DNA from 3 places in the Anaerostipes hadrus ATCC 29173 genome. Region 2 is predicted to be linked to each of the others. Evidence: predicted binding sites of a transcription regulator. Region 2 holds the regulator's gene; each other region holds the start of a gene.
What was found. The regulator HrcA, encoded in region 2, represses chaperone genes, less so after heat shock. The targets are predictions, from matches to a motif close to TGTTAGCACTCNNNNNNNNNGAGTGCTAACA.

Region 1: the regulator HrcA is predicted to act here: its motif matches at 2,407-2,437, upstream of clpB (ATP-dependent chaperone ClpB).
Region 3: the regulator HrcA is predicted to act here: its motif matches at 3,073-3,103, upstream of QUE18_RS12730 (Hsp20/alpha crystallin family protein).

The regions. Positions count from the first base shown of each region.
Region 1 is NZ_AP028031.1:2,147,147-2,152,091, reverse strand. Features, by position in the region: gene QUE18_RS10325 (UbiD family decarboxylase) at 1-794, shown strand, start outside; gene QUE18_RS10320 (UbiX family flavin prenyltransferase) at 832-1,401, shown strand; gene QUE18_RS10315 (ribokinase) at 1,416-2,318, shown strand; gene clpB (ATP-dependent chaperone ClpB) at 2,521-4,945, shown strand, end outside.
Region 2 is NZ_AP028031.1:1,125,383-1,130,327, forward strand. Features, by position in the region: gene QUE18_RS05470 (leucine-rich repeat domain-containing protein) at 1-810, shown strand, start outside; gene QUE18_RS05475 (hypothetical protein) at 870-1,205, opposite strand; gene hrcA (heat-inducible transcriptional repressor HrcA) at 1,368-2,402, shown strand; gene grpE (nucleotide exchange factor GrpE) at 2,377-2,997, shown strand; gene dnaK (molecular chaperone DnaK) at 3,047-4,906, shown strand; gene dnaJ (molecular chaperone DnaJ) at 4,931-4,945, shown strand, end outside.
Region 3 is NZ_AP028031.1:2,618,372-2,623,316, forward strand. Features, by position in the region: gene fucO (lactaldehyde reductase) at 1-535, opposite strand, end outside; gene QUE18_RS12720 (TetR/AcrR family transcriptional regulator C-terminal domain-containing protein) at 671-1,219, opposite strand; gene QUE18_RS12725 (DnaJ C-terminal domain-containing protein) at 1,344-2,360, opposite strand; gene QUE18_RS12730 (Hsp20/alpha crystallin family protein) at 2,442-2,885, opposite strand; gene QUE18_RS12735 (LysR family transcriptional regulator) at 3,145-4,020, opposite strand; gene QUE18_RS12740 (dicarboxylate/amino acid:cation symporter) at 4,193-4,945, shown strand, end outside.

The DNA of each region.
Region 1 (4,945 bases), 1.0 Mb from region 2:
CAACAACACCTCTGGGATACGATGAATTATCTGTAGCAGGTGCATTGAGAAATGAACCAGTAGAGCTTTGTAAATGCTTAACAGTTAACGAAATGGCAATTGCAAATGCCGAATATGTCATCGAAGGGGAAGTGATTCCAAATGTCCGAGTACAGGAAGACCAGAACAGCCACACAGGCTATGCAATGCCAGAATTTCCAGGATACACAGGACCTGCAAGTTCACAGTGCTGGCTGATCAAAGTCAAAGCGGTAACACACAGAGAAAATCCGATCATGCAGACATGTATCGGGCCAAGTGAAGAACATGTATCCATGGCTGGAATCCCAACAGAAGCAAGTATTTATGGAATGGTAGAAAAAGCGATGCCGGGACGTCTTCAGAATGTATACTGCGGCTCCGCAGGCGGTGGAAAATACATGGCAGTCTTACAGTTTAAGAAACGAGAAGCCAGCGATGAAGGAAGACAAAGACAGGCAGCACTTCTTGCATTTTCAGCATTCAGTGAACTGAAACATGTATTTTTGGTAGACGAAGACGTCGACTGTTTCGATATGAATGATGTATTATGGGCAATGAATACAAGATTCCAGGGAGATGCAGATATCATCACGATTCCAGGGGTAAGATGTCATCCACTGGATCCATCAAACGATCCAACATGTTCTTCAAGTATCAGAGATCATGGGATTGCATGCAAGACAATCTTTGACTGTACTGTTCCATATGATCAGAAAGAGCGATTCAAGAGAGCAAGATTTATGGAAGTTGATCCGGAACACTGGTTATCATAAAATACAGAATATAAATAGGAAAAGGAAATTTATTTGAATGAAGAAACGACTGATCATAGGAGCAACAGGGGCAAGTGGAATTCCAATCTTGATCCAGTGTCTAAAATTGGTGCAAGAGCAGAAGGATTTTGAATCTTATTTGGTTATGACAGATAGTGCCAAACTGACCTTGGAACATGAAACAAAAATGAAGGTGGAAGAGGTTGAAAAACTTGCTGATCATGTTCTGGATTCAAGAGAGATCGGTGCAGGACCAGCCAGTGGATCATTTCAGACGGAAGGGATGCTCATTGTCCCATGTAGTATGAAGACAATTGCAGGAATTCACAGTGGATATGCAGACAATCTGATACTTCGTGCAGCGGATGTAACGATCAAAGAGCAACGGCCATTGGTGCTTGCAGCAAGAGAGACACCACTGAGTGCGATTCATCTTAGAAATCTTCAGGAATTGGCAATGATTCCGAATGTGCGGATTATTCCACCAATGATGACTTTTTATCATATGCCAGAGAGCATAGAAGAAATGATGTATCATATTGCAGCAAAACTATTAGAACCATTTGGGATAGAAGCAAAAGAATATCGAAGATGGAGCGGATTGTAGAAAGAGAGGTTTCTATGAAAATATTATCATTTGGATCATTAAATATTGACTATGTATATAAAGTTTCTCATTTTGTGAAAAAAGGAGAAACATTGTCTGCAGAAGAGTTGAACGTATATACAGGCGGAAAAGGATTAAACCAGTCCATTGCACTTTCACGTGCAGGAATGGAAACATATCATGCAGGAGCGATTGGCATGGATGGACTATTTTTGTTAGATCAATTAAAAGAAGCAGGAGTAAATACAGATCTTGTTAAGATCCTTGAAGACGTAAGAACAGGAAATGCGATCATACAAAATGATGAAGAGGGCGATAACTGTATTATTCTATTTGGAGGAGCTAATCAGGCAATCAGTAAGGAACAAGTAGATGAAGTCTTTGAACATTTTAAAAACGAAGATTATTTACTGATCCAAAATGAGATCAATGAACTTCCATATATCGTAAAGAAAGCAAAAGAAATTGGAATGAAGATCATTTTAAATCCATCTCCAATGAATGAGAAGATAAAAGAACTTCCACTAGATCAGATCAACTATTTTCTTTTAAATGAAATAGAAGCAATGCAGATTCTTGATATGGAAGAACCAAAAGAAATTGATGGGAAATATATTAGTGGTCTGTTACATCAGAAATTCCCAGAAGCAACCATCGTATTAACTTTAGGAAGTGAAGGATCTGTATGTATATCTGGTGATGAATATGTGGAACAGTCAATTTATAAGGTAAAGATAGTCGATACAACGGCAGCAGGAGATACCTACACCGGATATTTTATTGCAGGTATCTTAAATGGAAAAATGATCAAAGAAGCAATGGATACCGCATCCAAAGCATCAGCAATTGCAGTAAGCAGACAAGGGGCAGCCCCATCCATTCCATGTCTGGAAGAAGTAGAAGAATATAAAAATTAGAAGAAATGAAGGCAGATTTTCTAAGGTATCATATAGAAGATCTGCTTTCATTTTTGTTTGAAAATAAAATAAACGAAAAAATTAAAAATATTAGCACTCACCTCTTGACAGTGCTAATAATGAGTGTTATATTACGAATAGAACAAAAGATAAATGGATATCTTAATATAGATAAATACCCATTCGTAAAGGAGGAAAGAGTATGAACATCAACAAATTTACACAGAAGTCCATTGAGGCAGTCAATCAGTGTGAGAAGATCGCCTACGATCATGGACATCAAGAGATAGATCAGGAACACTTCTTATATAGTTTGCTTACAATCGATGACAGTTTGATCGCAAGCCTGCTTGAGAAGATGGGAATTAACAAAGAAACATTTTTAAGCCAGGTACAGGAGTTATTGAATAAGAAACCGAAAGTATCCGGTGGTCAGGTATATATGAGTAATGACTTGAATCAGGTACTTCTTCATGGAGAAGACGAGATGAAAGCCATGAAAGATGAATATGTATCTGTAGAACACCTATTCCTTGCAATGATCAAGCATCCAAATAAAGCAGTCAAAGAATTATTCCGTGCTTACGGAATTACAAGAGATCGTTTCTTACAGGTGTTATCACAGATCCGTGGTGGACAGAAAGTCACAAGTGACAATCCAGAAGAGACATACGACAGTCTTGAAAAATACGGATATGACCTTGTAAAGAGAGCCAGAGAACAGAAACTAGATCCAGTCATCGGACGTGACAGCGAGATCCGTAACGTTGTTCGTATCTTATCAAGAAAGACAAAGAATAACCCAGTATTGATCGGTGAACCGGGTGTAGGTAAGACAGCCGTTGTTGAAGGATTAGCACAGCGAATCGTTCGTGGTGACGTGCCAGATCAGTTAAAAGATAAGACAATTTTTTCACTGGATATGGGATCACTGGTAGCAGGTGCCAAATACCGTGGTGAATTTGAAGAGCGTTTAAAAGCGGTTCTGGAAGAAGTTAAGAAAAGTGATGGACAGATTATCTTATTTATTGACGAACTTCATACGATCGTCGGTGCAGGTAAGACAGACGGAGCCATGGATGCGGGAAATATGTTAAAACCAATGCTTGCCAGAGGTGAATTACACTGCATCGGTGCAACAACCTTAGATGAATATCGCCAGTATATCGAGAAAGACCAGGCATTGGAACGTCGTTTCCAGCCAGTTATGGTCGATCAGCCAACCGTAGAAGATACAATTTCTATCTTAAGGGGTATCAAAGACAGATATGAAGTATATCACGGTGTTAAGATCACAGATAGTTCCCTGGTAGCAGCAGCAACTTTATCAAACCGTTATATCACAGATCGTTTCTTGCCAGATAAAGCCATCGACTTAGTCGATGAAGCATGTGCCATGATCAAGACAGAGATGAATTCCCTACCAGCAGAACTGGATGAAGTTCAGAGAAAGATCATGCAGATGGAGATTGAGGAAGCCGCACTTAAGAAGGAAGATGACAGATTAAGCAAAGAACGTCTGGAAGAATTACAGAAAGAACTTGCCGAGATGCGAGAAGACTTCAAAGCAAGAAAGGCAAGATGGGAGAATGAGAAAGCTTCCGTTGAGAAAGTCTCCAAATTAAGAGAAGAGATCGAATCTGTAAACAGTGAGATCCAGATTGCCCAGAGAAATTATGATTTAAATAAAGCAGCCGAATTACAGTATGGTCGCCTGCCAGAATTGAAGAAACAGTTAGAAGAGGAAGAAGAACGCGTAGCGAAAGAAGACCGTTCTATGGTCAGAGAATCCGTCACAGAAGATGAGATCGCCAAGATCATTTCCCGTTGGACAGGAATTCCAGTAGCGAAACTTACTGAAAGTGAGAGAAATAAGACCTTACATCTTGATAAGATCCTTCATGAAAGAGTTGTTGGACAGGATGAAGCAGTGGAACTTGTTACAGAATCCATCATCCGTTCCAAAGCCGGAATCAAGGACCCAAGCAAACCAATCGGTTCTTTCTTATTCCTTGGACCAACAGGTGTAGGTAAGACAGAACTTGCTAAAGCACTGGCAGAAAGCTTATTTGATAACGAGCAGAATATCGTGCGAATCGATATGAGTGAATATATGGAGAAACACTCCGTGGCAAGACTGATCGGAGCGCCTCCGGGATATGTTGGATATGAAGAAGGCGGACAGTTGACTGAAGCAGTCAGAAGAAAACCTTACTCTGTAGTCTTATTTGATGAGATCGAGAAAGCCCATCCAGATGTATTTAATATCTTATTACAGGTATTAGACGATGGACGAATCACAGATTCCAAAGGTAAGACGGTAGACTTTAAGAACACGATTTTGATCATGACATCCAATATCGGATCTTCCTACCTGTTAGAAGGAATCGATGAAGATGGCAATATCAAACCAGAAGCACAGGATATGGTTATGAATGACCTTAAGAATCATTTCAGACCAGAATTCTTAAACCGTCTGGATGAAACGATCATGTTCAAGCCATTAACAAAAGCAAATATCACAAATATCATCGACTTACTTGTGAAAAATCTGAACCGCAGATTAGCAGACAAAGAATTAAGCGTTGAATTAACATCAGCAGCCAAGAATTATGTTGCCGACCATG
Region 2 (4,945 bases):
AAATTACTTCCAGATCAGATTACATACAAAGATCATATGTATATTACAAAAGATCACGGTTTATTAAAATATGACGGAAAAGATGCAAATGTTGAAATTCCAGAAGAGATCACATGGATCGCACCAGAAGCATTTTATAGAAATGAAACATTAAAGAATGTCAAACTTCCATCTAAGATCACTACGATCGAAGAAAATACATTTTATGGATGTAGTGAATTGGAAGCCGTGGTAATTCCAGATCAGGTAACCATGATCGGCAAGTCAGCATTTGATGAATGTACGGTATTAAAATCCGTAACATTTGGAAAATCCTTAAAAGTGATCAAAGATCATGCGTTTGCTTCAGTAAATATCAGAAACTTTACAATCCCATCAGGAATTCAAAAGATAGAGACAGGTGCTTTTGCTGGAATCAATCAGATTGGGACGGTTACATTTGAGGGAAGTACAAAGTATGTTGCAACGGATGCATTTATGAATTCCACAGGAATAAAACTTGTATATAAGAAAGGGATCAAGGAAGCGCAAACAGAATTATCTTATGACTATATTATAGCCAGAAAGAATGGAAATAATAAAGTTCGTACAACGTGGCAGCCAGTATCAGGAGCTAATGGTTATCAGTTAAAATTCAGTACTGACAAGAAATTTAAAAAAGTATTGAAAACAGTAATGGTCAAGAAAAATGTGTCAAATGCTACAACATATGTAAAGAATAAGAAGAAAACCCTCTATATTAAAGTTCGCCCATATCAGACAATTAATAAGAAGAACGTTTACGGAAGATGGTCTTATCTGCAGTTATAGTAAGAAAAATGAAAAGAAGTATTTAAACAAAGAAGCGCTAGATTGGTATTTTGCCAAAACTAGCGTTTCTTTTTGTGAAGATTATCTATGCATGATGAGAAATTTAAATCAAATTGATTTAGAATATGCTCACTGTAGGAATCGGTCTGGTTGATGTGGGAAAAAGCAGATTGAATTTTTTTGAATTCTTTGGCAGAAGCAGTCTTAAAGCATGCGATTAAAAAGAATAAAAACAAAATAGAAAAGCCAATTCTTAATTTTAAAAAAGACCAGTATGTTGGTGATTGGTTTTCTTGCTCATTTATATAGGAAGAAAAATCATTACCAGAATTTAATTTTCGATATGTATCATTAAGTCGAGTTTGTTCTATATGAAAATCCGTATTTTTATGCATGAAAAGTACCTCCTTTTGTACATTCTATTCAGAGAAGAAAAAAACTGAACAAATTTTCAAAAAAATTGAAAGAAAAGGTTGACATTAAAATGCGAAAGTGCTACTTTAAATATAGATGTTAGCACTCGATATAAATGAGTGCTAATAACAGGAGGCGAAGATATGGAGTTAAATGATCGTAAGAAGTTAATATTGAAAGCGATTATCGCCAATTACCTTGAAACTGGTGAGCCGGTAGGATCAAGAACCATTGCCAAACATCCTGAGTTGAATTTAAGCTCAGCAACGATCCGTAATGAGATGGCAGATCTGGAAGATATGGGATATATCTTACAGCCTCATACATCCGCAGGAAGAATTCCTTCCGACACAGGTTATCGTTTTTATGTAGATCAGCTGATGACGGAACGTGACAGCGAACACGAAGAGAAACAGGCATTGATTCAGAGAGTTGATAAGATGGAAGTCTTATTAAAACAGGTTGCCAATGCATTGGCAAACAGCACGAATTATGCAACGATGGTTTCTTCCCCACATTATCAGAATGTAACACTGAAATTTGTGCAGCTGTCTCAGGTGGATCACGAACATCTGCTTGCAGTGATCGTTACACAAGGCAATATCGTAAAGAACAAGATGATCCAGGTAGAAGAACCGCTTTCGAATGAAGATGTTCTGAAATTGAATGTATTGTTGAATACATTTTTACAAGGATTATCATTACAAGATATCAACCTTGCACTGATCCAGACGATGAGAGAGCAGGCAGGGATCAGACAGGATGTGTTAGAACGGATTCTTGAAGAGATTGCCAAAGCGATCCATGATGCAGATCATATGGAAATCTACACAGGAGGAGCGACCAATATCTTAAAATATCCGGAGCTTGGGAATCCGGATACGGCAACAGAACTTCTTGATACATTAGTTGAGAAGAAGGCACTGACGAAACTGGTTGATTCTACTTTGGAATCAGATTCTGATAATCATACAGGGATCCAGGTTTATATCGGAGAAGAATCTCCGGTTAAGAATATGAAGGACTGTAGTATCGTAACTGCAACATATGAGCTTGCAGAAGGAGGTACAGGTACCGTTGGTATCATCGGACCGAAGAGAATGGATTACAAGAAAGTTGTTAAGACTTTAAAGAACCTCACTGAAGAATTAGATGATATTTTTAAAGACAAATCTTAAGAAAGGAAGTGATGTGATGAGTAAGAAAAACGAAAACATCAACGAAGAAGTAAAGAACGCAGAAGAGACTGCTGAAGATATAAAAGATACAGAAACAAAAGAGGAAGCTTCCAAAGAAACAGAAGAGACAAAGGAAGCAGCCGCTGATGACAAGATTGCAGAATTAGAAGCGTCCGTAGCTGACTGGAAAGACAAATATCAGAGACTGATGGCTGAATTTGAGAACGCAAGAAAGCGTACAGCAAAGGAAGCTACACAGCGTTATGATATGGGAGCAATGGGAGTTTTAGAAAAACTTCTTCCAGTTATTGATAACTTCGAGAGAGGCTTAGAAGCCGTATCCGAAGAAGAGAAAGACTCCGCATTCGTTAAAGGAATCGAACAGATCTATAAACAGTTTGTCGCTGTAATGGAAGATGTGGGAGTAACACCAATGGATGCACAAGGAAAAGAATTCGATGCAAATCTTCATAACGCAGTGATGCATGTCGAAGATGATGAGTTCGGTGAGAACATCGTTGCAGAAGAATTACAGAAAGGTTACATGTACAAAGAAAATGTACTGCGCCATAGTATGGTAAAAGTAGCTAACTAATATTTATATTATATATAGAATAAGAAGAAATCTTAGGAGGACATAGATCATGGGTAAAATTATTGGTATTGACTTAGGAACAACAAACAGTTGTGTAGCAGTTATGGAAGGTGGAAAACCAACCGTTATTACAAATGCAGAAGGTATGAGAACAACACCATCTGTAGTAGCATTTACAAAGACAGGAGAACGTGTGATCGGTGAACCTGCAAAACGTCAGGCAGTTACAAACGCTGAGAAGACAATCGCTTCTATCAAACGTCATATGGGAACAGATTACAAAGTTCAGATCGATGACAAAGCATACTCTCCACAGGAAATTTCAGCAATGATCTTACAGAAATTAAAATCAGATGCTGAAAACTACTTAGGAGAGAAAGTAACAGAAGCAGTTATCACTGTTCCAGCTTACTTTAATGATGCTCAGCGTCAGGCAACAAAAGATGCTGGTAAGATTGCAGGACTTGATGTAAAACGTATCATCAACGAGCCAACAGCAGCAGCTTTATCTTATGGACTTGATAATGAAGAAGAACAGAAGATCATGGTATATGACTTAGGTGGTGGTACATTCGACGTATCTATCATCGAGATCGGTGATGGTGTCATCGAAGTATTATCAACAGCAGGAGATAACAAATTAGGTGGAGATGACTTTGATAACGTTATCACACAGTATATGTTAGATGAATTCAAGAAACAGGAAGGTGTTGACTTATCAACAGATAAGATGGCAATGCAGAGATTAAAAGAAGCAGCAGAGAAAGCTAAGAAAGAATTATCTTCTGCAACAACAACAAACATCAACCTGCCATTCATCACAGCAACAGCTGAAGGACCAAAACATTTTGATATGAACCTTACAAGAGCGAAATTCGATGAATTAACAGCTCATTTAGTAGAGAGAACAGCAGGACCTGTAAACTCTGCATTAAACGATGCTGGAATGACAGCTTCTGAATTAAGCAAAGTATTATTAGTTGGTGGTTCTACACGTATCCCAGCCGTACAGGACAAAGTACAGCAGTTAACAGGAAAAGAACCATTCAAAGGAATCAACCCAGACGAATGTGTAGCGATCGGAGCTTCTGTTCAGGGTGGTAAATTAGCAGGAGACGCTGGTGCCGGTGATATCCTTCTTCTGGATGTTACACCATTATCACTGTCTATCGAGACAATGGGTGGAGTTGCAACACGTCTGATCGAAAGAAATACAACAATCCCTACAAAGAAGAGCCAGATCTTCTCAACAGCAGAAGATAATCAGAGTGCTGTAGATATCAACGTTGTACAGGGTGAGAGACAGTTCGCAAAAGATAACAAATCTTTAGGAAGATTCAGATTAGATGGTATCGCACCTGCAAGACGTGGAGTACCTCAGATCGAAGTAACATTCGACATTGATGCAAATGGTATCGTAAATGTATCTGCAAAAGATCTTGGAACAGGAAAAGAACAGCACATTACGATCACAGCTGGATCTAACATGTCTGATGAAGATATCGATAAAGCTGTAAAAGAAGCTGCTGAATTCGAAGCTGCAGATAAGAAACGTAAAGAAGCGATCGATGCAAGAAACGAAGCTGATTCTATCGTATTCCAGACAGAGAAAGCCTTAGAAGAAGCAGGAGATAAAGTAGATCCTACAGAAAAAGCAGCTGTAGAAGCTGACTTAAAAGATTTAAAAGATCTTGTAGAAGCTACAAAAGATCAGGATATGACAGATGCTCAGGTTGAAGATCTAAAAGCTAAGAAAGACAAACTGATGACAAGTGCTCAGAATTTATTTACAAAGATGTATGAAGCAGCAGCACAGGCTCAGCAGGGAGCTCAGGGAGCAGCAGATGCAGGAGCAAACCAGGGAGCAGCAAACGATGATGTTGTAGATGGTGACTACAAAGAAGTATAATTTTAAAGAGAAGGTAGACTAAAAATGGCGGAAAAAAGA
Region 3 (4,945 bases), 1.3 Mb from region 2:
CTGGGTCGATCACTGCGATCACTGGAATATCATGAGGGTCTACGCATACGAATTTACGTTTCTTTTCAACGTCTGTGATAACGTAGTTGATCGTTACTTCTGCAGCTGTTCCGGCTGTTGTTGGAACTGCGATGATTGGTACGCAAGGTTTCTTAGTATCTGCAACTCCCTCTAAGCTTCTCACATCTTCAAATTCCGGGTTGTTGATGATAATTCCAACAGCTTTTGCTGTATCCATAGAAGATCCACCACCAATAGCGATCAGGTAATCAGCTCCTGCTGCCTTAAATGCTGCAACTCCTGTCTGTACGTTTTCGATTGTTGGATTTGGTTTGATCTGTGAATATACTTCATATGCAAGTCCTGCATTATCTAATACATCTGTTACCTTCTTTGTAACTCCGAATTTTACAAGGTCTGGATCAGAACAAACAAATGCTTTTTTGAATCCACGTTTTGTTGCTTCTGTTGCGATCTCCTGAATTGCTCCTGCTCCATGATAAGATGTTTCATTTAATACGATACGATTTACCATTTTATACACTCCTTTTGTATTGACATTTTTTTAACTATCTCCAGTATAAAATTGTTTTTTCATAAATACAAGTTACACATTTAGCGAAATGTAAAAAATGTTACACTTCATCAAAAGTGTAACATTTTCTCATCTTTATATATCTTTAAATAGATCATATAACTTTGGAGGCATCGCATCAATCAACTGATCTGTAAGCTGTTCCGGCGACATCTTCATTCCTGTTGTCGCCCATTCTACGGTCATGGCAATTGAACCTCTGCAATACATTCTCAATAAGAATTCTAATTCTTCTGGAATTTTATCAACGCCCTGTTTGTGAATGATATCACAATAAAATTGATAAATACACTGATAATCATACTCCATCAGACAGTTCTGACTCTCGCTTGAAAAAGCTGCTGCGAAAAATTGTCCTTCACCTTTGATGAATTCAAATTTCTTGATCAACCCTTCTCTTAATGTCAGACTGATGCCCATCTGTTTAAACGACATCTGAGCCAATACATCAAAATACCAGTTGATCAGATCATATTTATCCTTAAAATGCCGATAAAAAGTTGGACGAGTTACATCACACTGATCTACGATCTGTTTGACTGTAATCTTATCTACTGGCGTATGCACCAACAGATCTTTCATTGCATTTGCTAATTTATATTTCATTTTCTCTGATACGTCCATCTCGTCCCACCTTCTTTCATATATGGTTTTATTGTACCTTATTTGACACCATTTATAAAGGCAAAAAAGGCTATTATCTGCTTCAAATAACAACCTTTTTATCTATTATCAAGAAGTTTCATGTTTAATAAGAGGCATTTCCTCTTTGACCACAAAGTGCTTCGAATTCTTTTAATTTGTTTTTTGCCTGCTGGGAGACATTTCTTGGAACCTGAATCTGAACAACTGCGTATTGATCTCCCTTCTGAGATGGATTCTTCATAAGTGGCATTCCTTTTCCACGCAGTCTGATCTTAGATCCTGACTGAGTTCCTTCTTTGATCTTACAGATAACATTTCCATATAATGTCTTGATCACTGCTTCACCTCCACAAACGGCTGTGCTAAATGGAACATTGATCGTTGTATACACATCATTTCCTTTTCGCTCAAATCCTTGTTTCTCACCTACTGTTACTTTCAGGAATAAATCACCTGCTTCACCGCCTCCGATTCCTGGATTTCCTTTTCCTCTTAAGCGGACACTTTTTCCTGTATCAATTCCGGCGGGTATATGAACCTGTAATGACTGCATTGCACCATTTTGATCTTGCAGATGTATGACTTTATCGCAGCCTGTAACCGCTTCATCAAAACTAATAGAGATATCTGCGTGTGCATCGGAACCTTTCTGTCTGAAGGATCCACTTCCGAATCCACCGCCTCCAAATCCATCAGAAGAGCCAAAACCTCCTTGATGGAAACTGCTTCGATGGAATCCTTTGCTGTTTCTTCCTCCACCGAACATACTTCCAAAGATGTCACCAAAGATATCATCTCCATCTCCACCTTCAAAGTGGAATTCCTGATATCCTCCATGCGTACCACCATAGTTTTGGTAATTCTTATAGAACTCAGATTCTGCTCCAGTTCCGTCAAAGGCAGCATGACCATATTGATCGTATAATTTTCTCTTCTCTGGATCACTTAATATATTATAAGCATCAGTTGCTTCTTTGAATTTCTGTTCTGCTGTTTTATCTCCGGGATTCATATCTGGGTGATATTTCTTTGCCAGTTTCCGATATGCTTTCTTGATCGTTTTCTCATCTGCAGTTTTACTGATTCCAAGAACTTCATATAAATCACGTTTTGCTGCCATTTCGTTTCACCTTCTTTTCCTTTCATTCTCAAATAGATAGAAAGATTCCCCGGGAATCTGATCATCCCGGGGAAAGTTCGCTTATCCTTCGATCGTTACGAATTTCTTTTCTTCTACTTTCTTTTCCGGAGCTTTCTTCGGAATATCCAGCATCAGAATACCATTCTCGTATTTACCGTGGATATCTTTCTCTGTGATATCTTTGCCAACATAGAAGCTTCTGCTCATGTTTCCTGCGTAACGTTCACGACGGATATATTTACCTTCTTTATCTTTCTCATCTTTATCTAATCCTTTTGCTGCACTGATCGTTAAATATCCGTCCTTCAGCTCAGCTGTGATCTCATCTTTCTTAAATCCTGGAAGGTCGATCGCTACTTCGTAGTTTCCGTCTTTTTCCTTCACATCAGTCTTCATTAAGTTCTTTGCGTGTTTACCATACAGTTCTTTATCAATATCTGGGAAAGAAAAATCCATCCAGTCGTCGTTAAATAAGTTTCCTCCAAAAATACTAGGCATCATCATCATAAGTCATCTCTCCTTTTCTTTATAATAATGTTTGGGCGTGTCAGGGTAATTCCTGACACTTGCCTTTTATGTGAAGCATATTGAGAAGTTCTCAATATGACTTGTTGTATCTTATGGAGCCTTCGGTTCTTTGGCTTCTCTCTTAAGCCCTTCCCTCTTGCTCTAGTTGTACTATAACATCTATTATTAGCACTGTCAAGAGGTGAGTGCTAATTTTTTTAAAATTTTATTTCTAACATGTTATCAAACCAACAAATCACAACCTGCAGTACTCCACAAATTTCTCCATTTCTTTTGTCATATATTTATTTGCATGATAAAACACTTGTCGATACATTGTAATATCAATATCTTTCACATCTAATTTTGCGATCTTCCCTTCTTCAATATCCTTTTCTACAACAAATAATGGAAGATAAGAAAGCCCTTTCCCTGTCTTTAACATTTTCTTGATAAAGGCCGTATCACTGCATTCAAGCACTGGTGATAATGTCTGTTTGTGAAGTGCCAGTTCCTGTTCTAATGCCTGTCTGTAATTTGCGTTTCGTTCTGTCAGATAAAATGGTGCATTTAAAATTTCTTCGATCTCAATATCCTTTTTCCCTGCTAATTTATAATTTGGTGCAGACACAAAGATCACAGGCTCCGCTTTTTCCATGACTTTCACCCAGTTTTTATTCCATCTTGGTGTGTCCAGAATATAAATGACATCGAGTTCATTGTGTTCCATCTTCTGGATCAGGCGTTCTGGAGAACCGATCGTGATCTGAATTCTAACCTGTGGATGTTCTTTCCGAAACCGCTGTACAATTTCTTGCAATTTGACAGTGCAGAGTGATTCAATCGTTCCGATATGTAATGGATTTTTTAACTCTGCAGTATCATTCATTGCATCTTTTGCCTTGTGCATTTCATCAATGATCTTATTTGCATGTATTAAAAATTCTTTTCCTTTCGGTGTGAGTATCACTTTTTTTCCTGTACGGTCAAATAACCGCACTCCTAATTCTGTCTCTAACTGACGGATCTGTACTGTTACAGCAGATTGCGAATAACCTAGTAATTCTGCGGTTTTTGAGAAGTTCTTCACTTGTGCTATCTGCATAAATGTCTGTATCTGACGGAATTCCATTTTTTCTCCTTTGTACTATTATGAATAATTTTCAATGTTATCATTAAATCTATGAATTTGATTCATCTATACGTGGATGATACAATACAAACATAAAGACGTCAAACATTTTTTGTGCACATTAAACAAACTACGATGATATGTGATTAAGCTTTTAGAGGAGTAATTAAAAATGGAAAAGAAAAAATTTAAACTTGGTCTGGTACCAAAACTCATTATTGCCATCATTATTGGTATCCTGTTTGGACAGTTCCTTCCAACTGGATTCTGCCGCTTTGTTGTAACACTGTCTGGATTCTTCAGTACCTACTTAAAATTCATCATTCCACTGATGATCCTTGCTTATGTAACTATGGGAATCGCTGATCTGTCACAAGGTGCTGGACAGCTGCTTTTAATTACCGTTGCTCTTGCTTATGGTTCAACTTTACTTGCTGGTACAGCTTCTTACCTTGTATCATCCAATCTGTTCCCACACTTTATGACTTCTGGGGCATTAGATCAGATTGCTGCGACTGCTGATGCGTCACTGAAACCTTATTTTTCACTGACGATCACACCGCTGTTTGATACATTATCTGCTGTTGTTCTTGCTTTCATTTTAGGATTATGCTTATCCACAATGAAAAGTAAAGAGATCGGAAACAGCCTTTACAACGGAATGAGCGATTTCTCAACGATCATCGATAAAGTCCTTCACAAAACGATCATTCCTTTATTGCCATTGTATATCTGTGGTACATTTACTGATATGACGAAATCAGGGAAAACATTTGCAATCCTTGGAATCTTATGGAAAGTATTCCTTGTAGTGATCATCATGCACTTTGTATGTATCACGATCCAGTTTATAATTGCAGGTTCTGTCAGCAAAAAGAATCCTCTCTCTCTTATTAAAAATCAGGTTCCTGGTTATACTACAGCT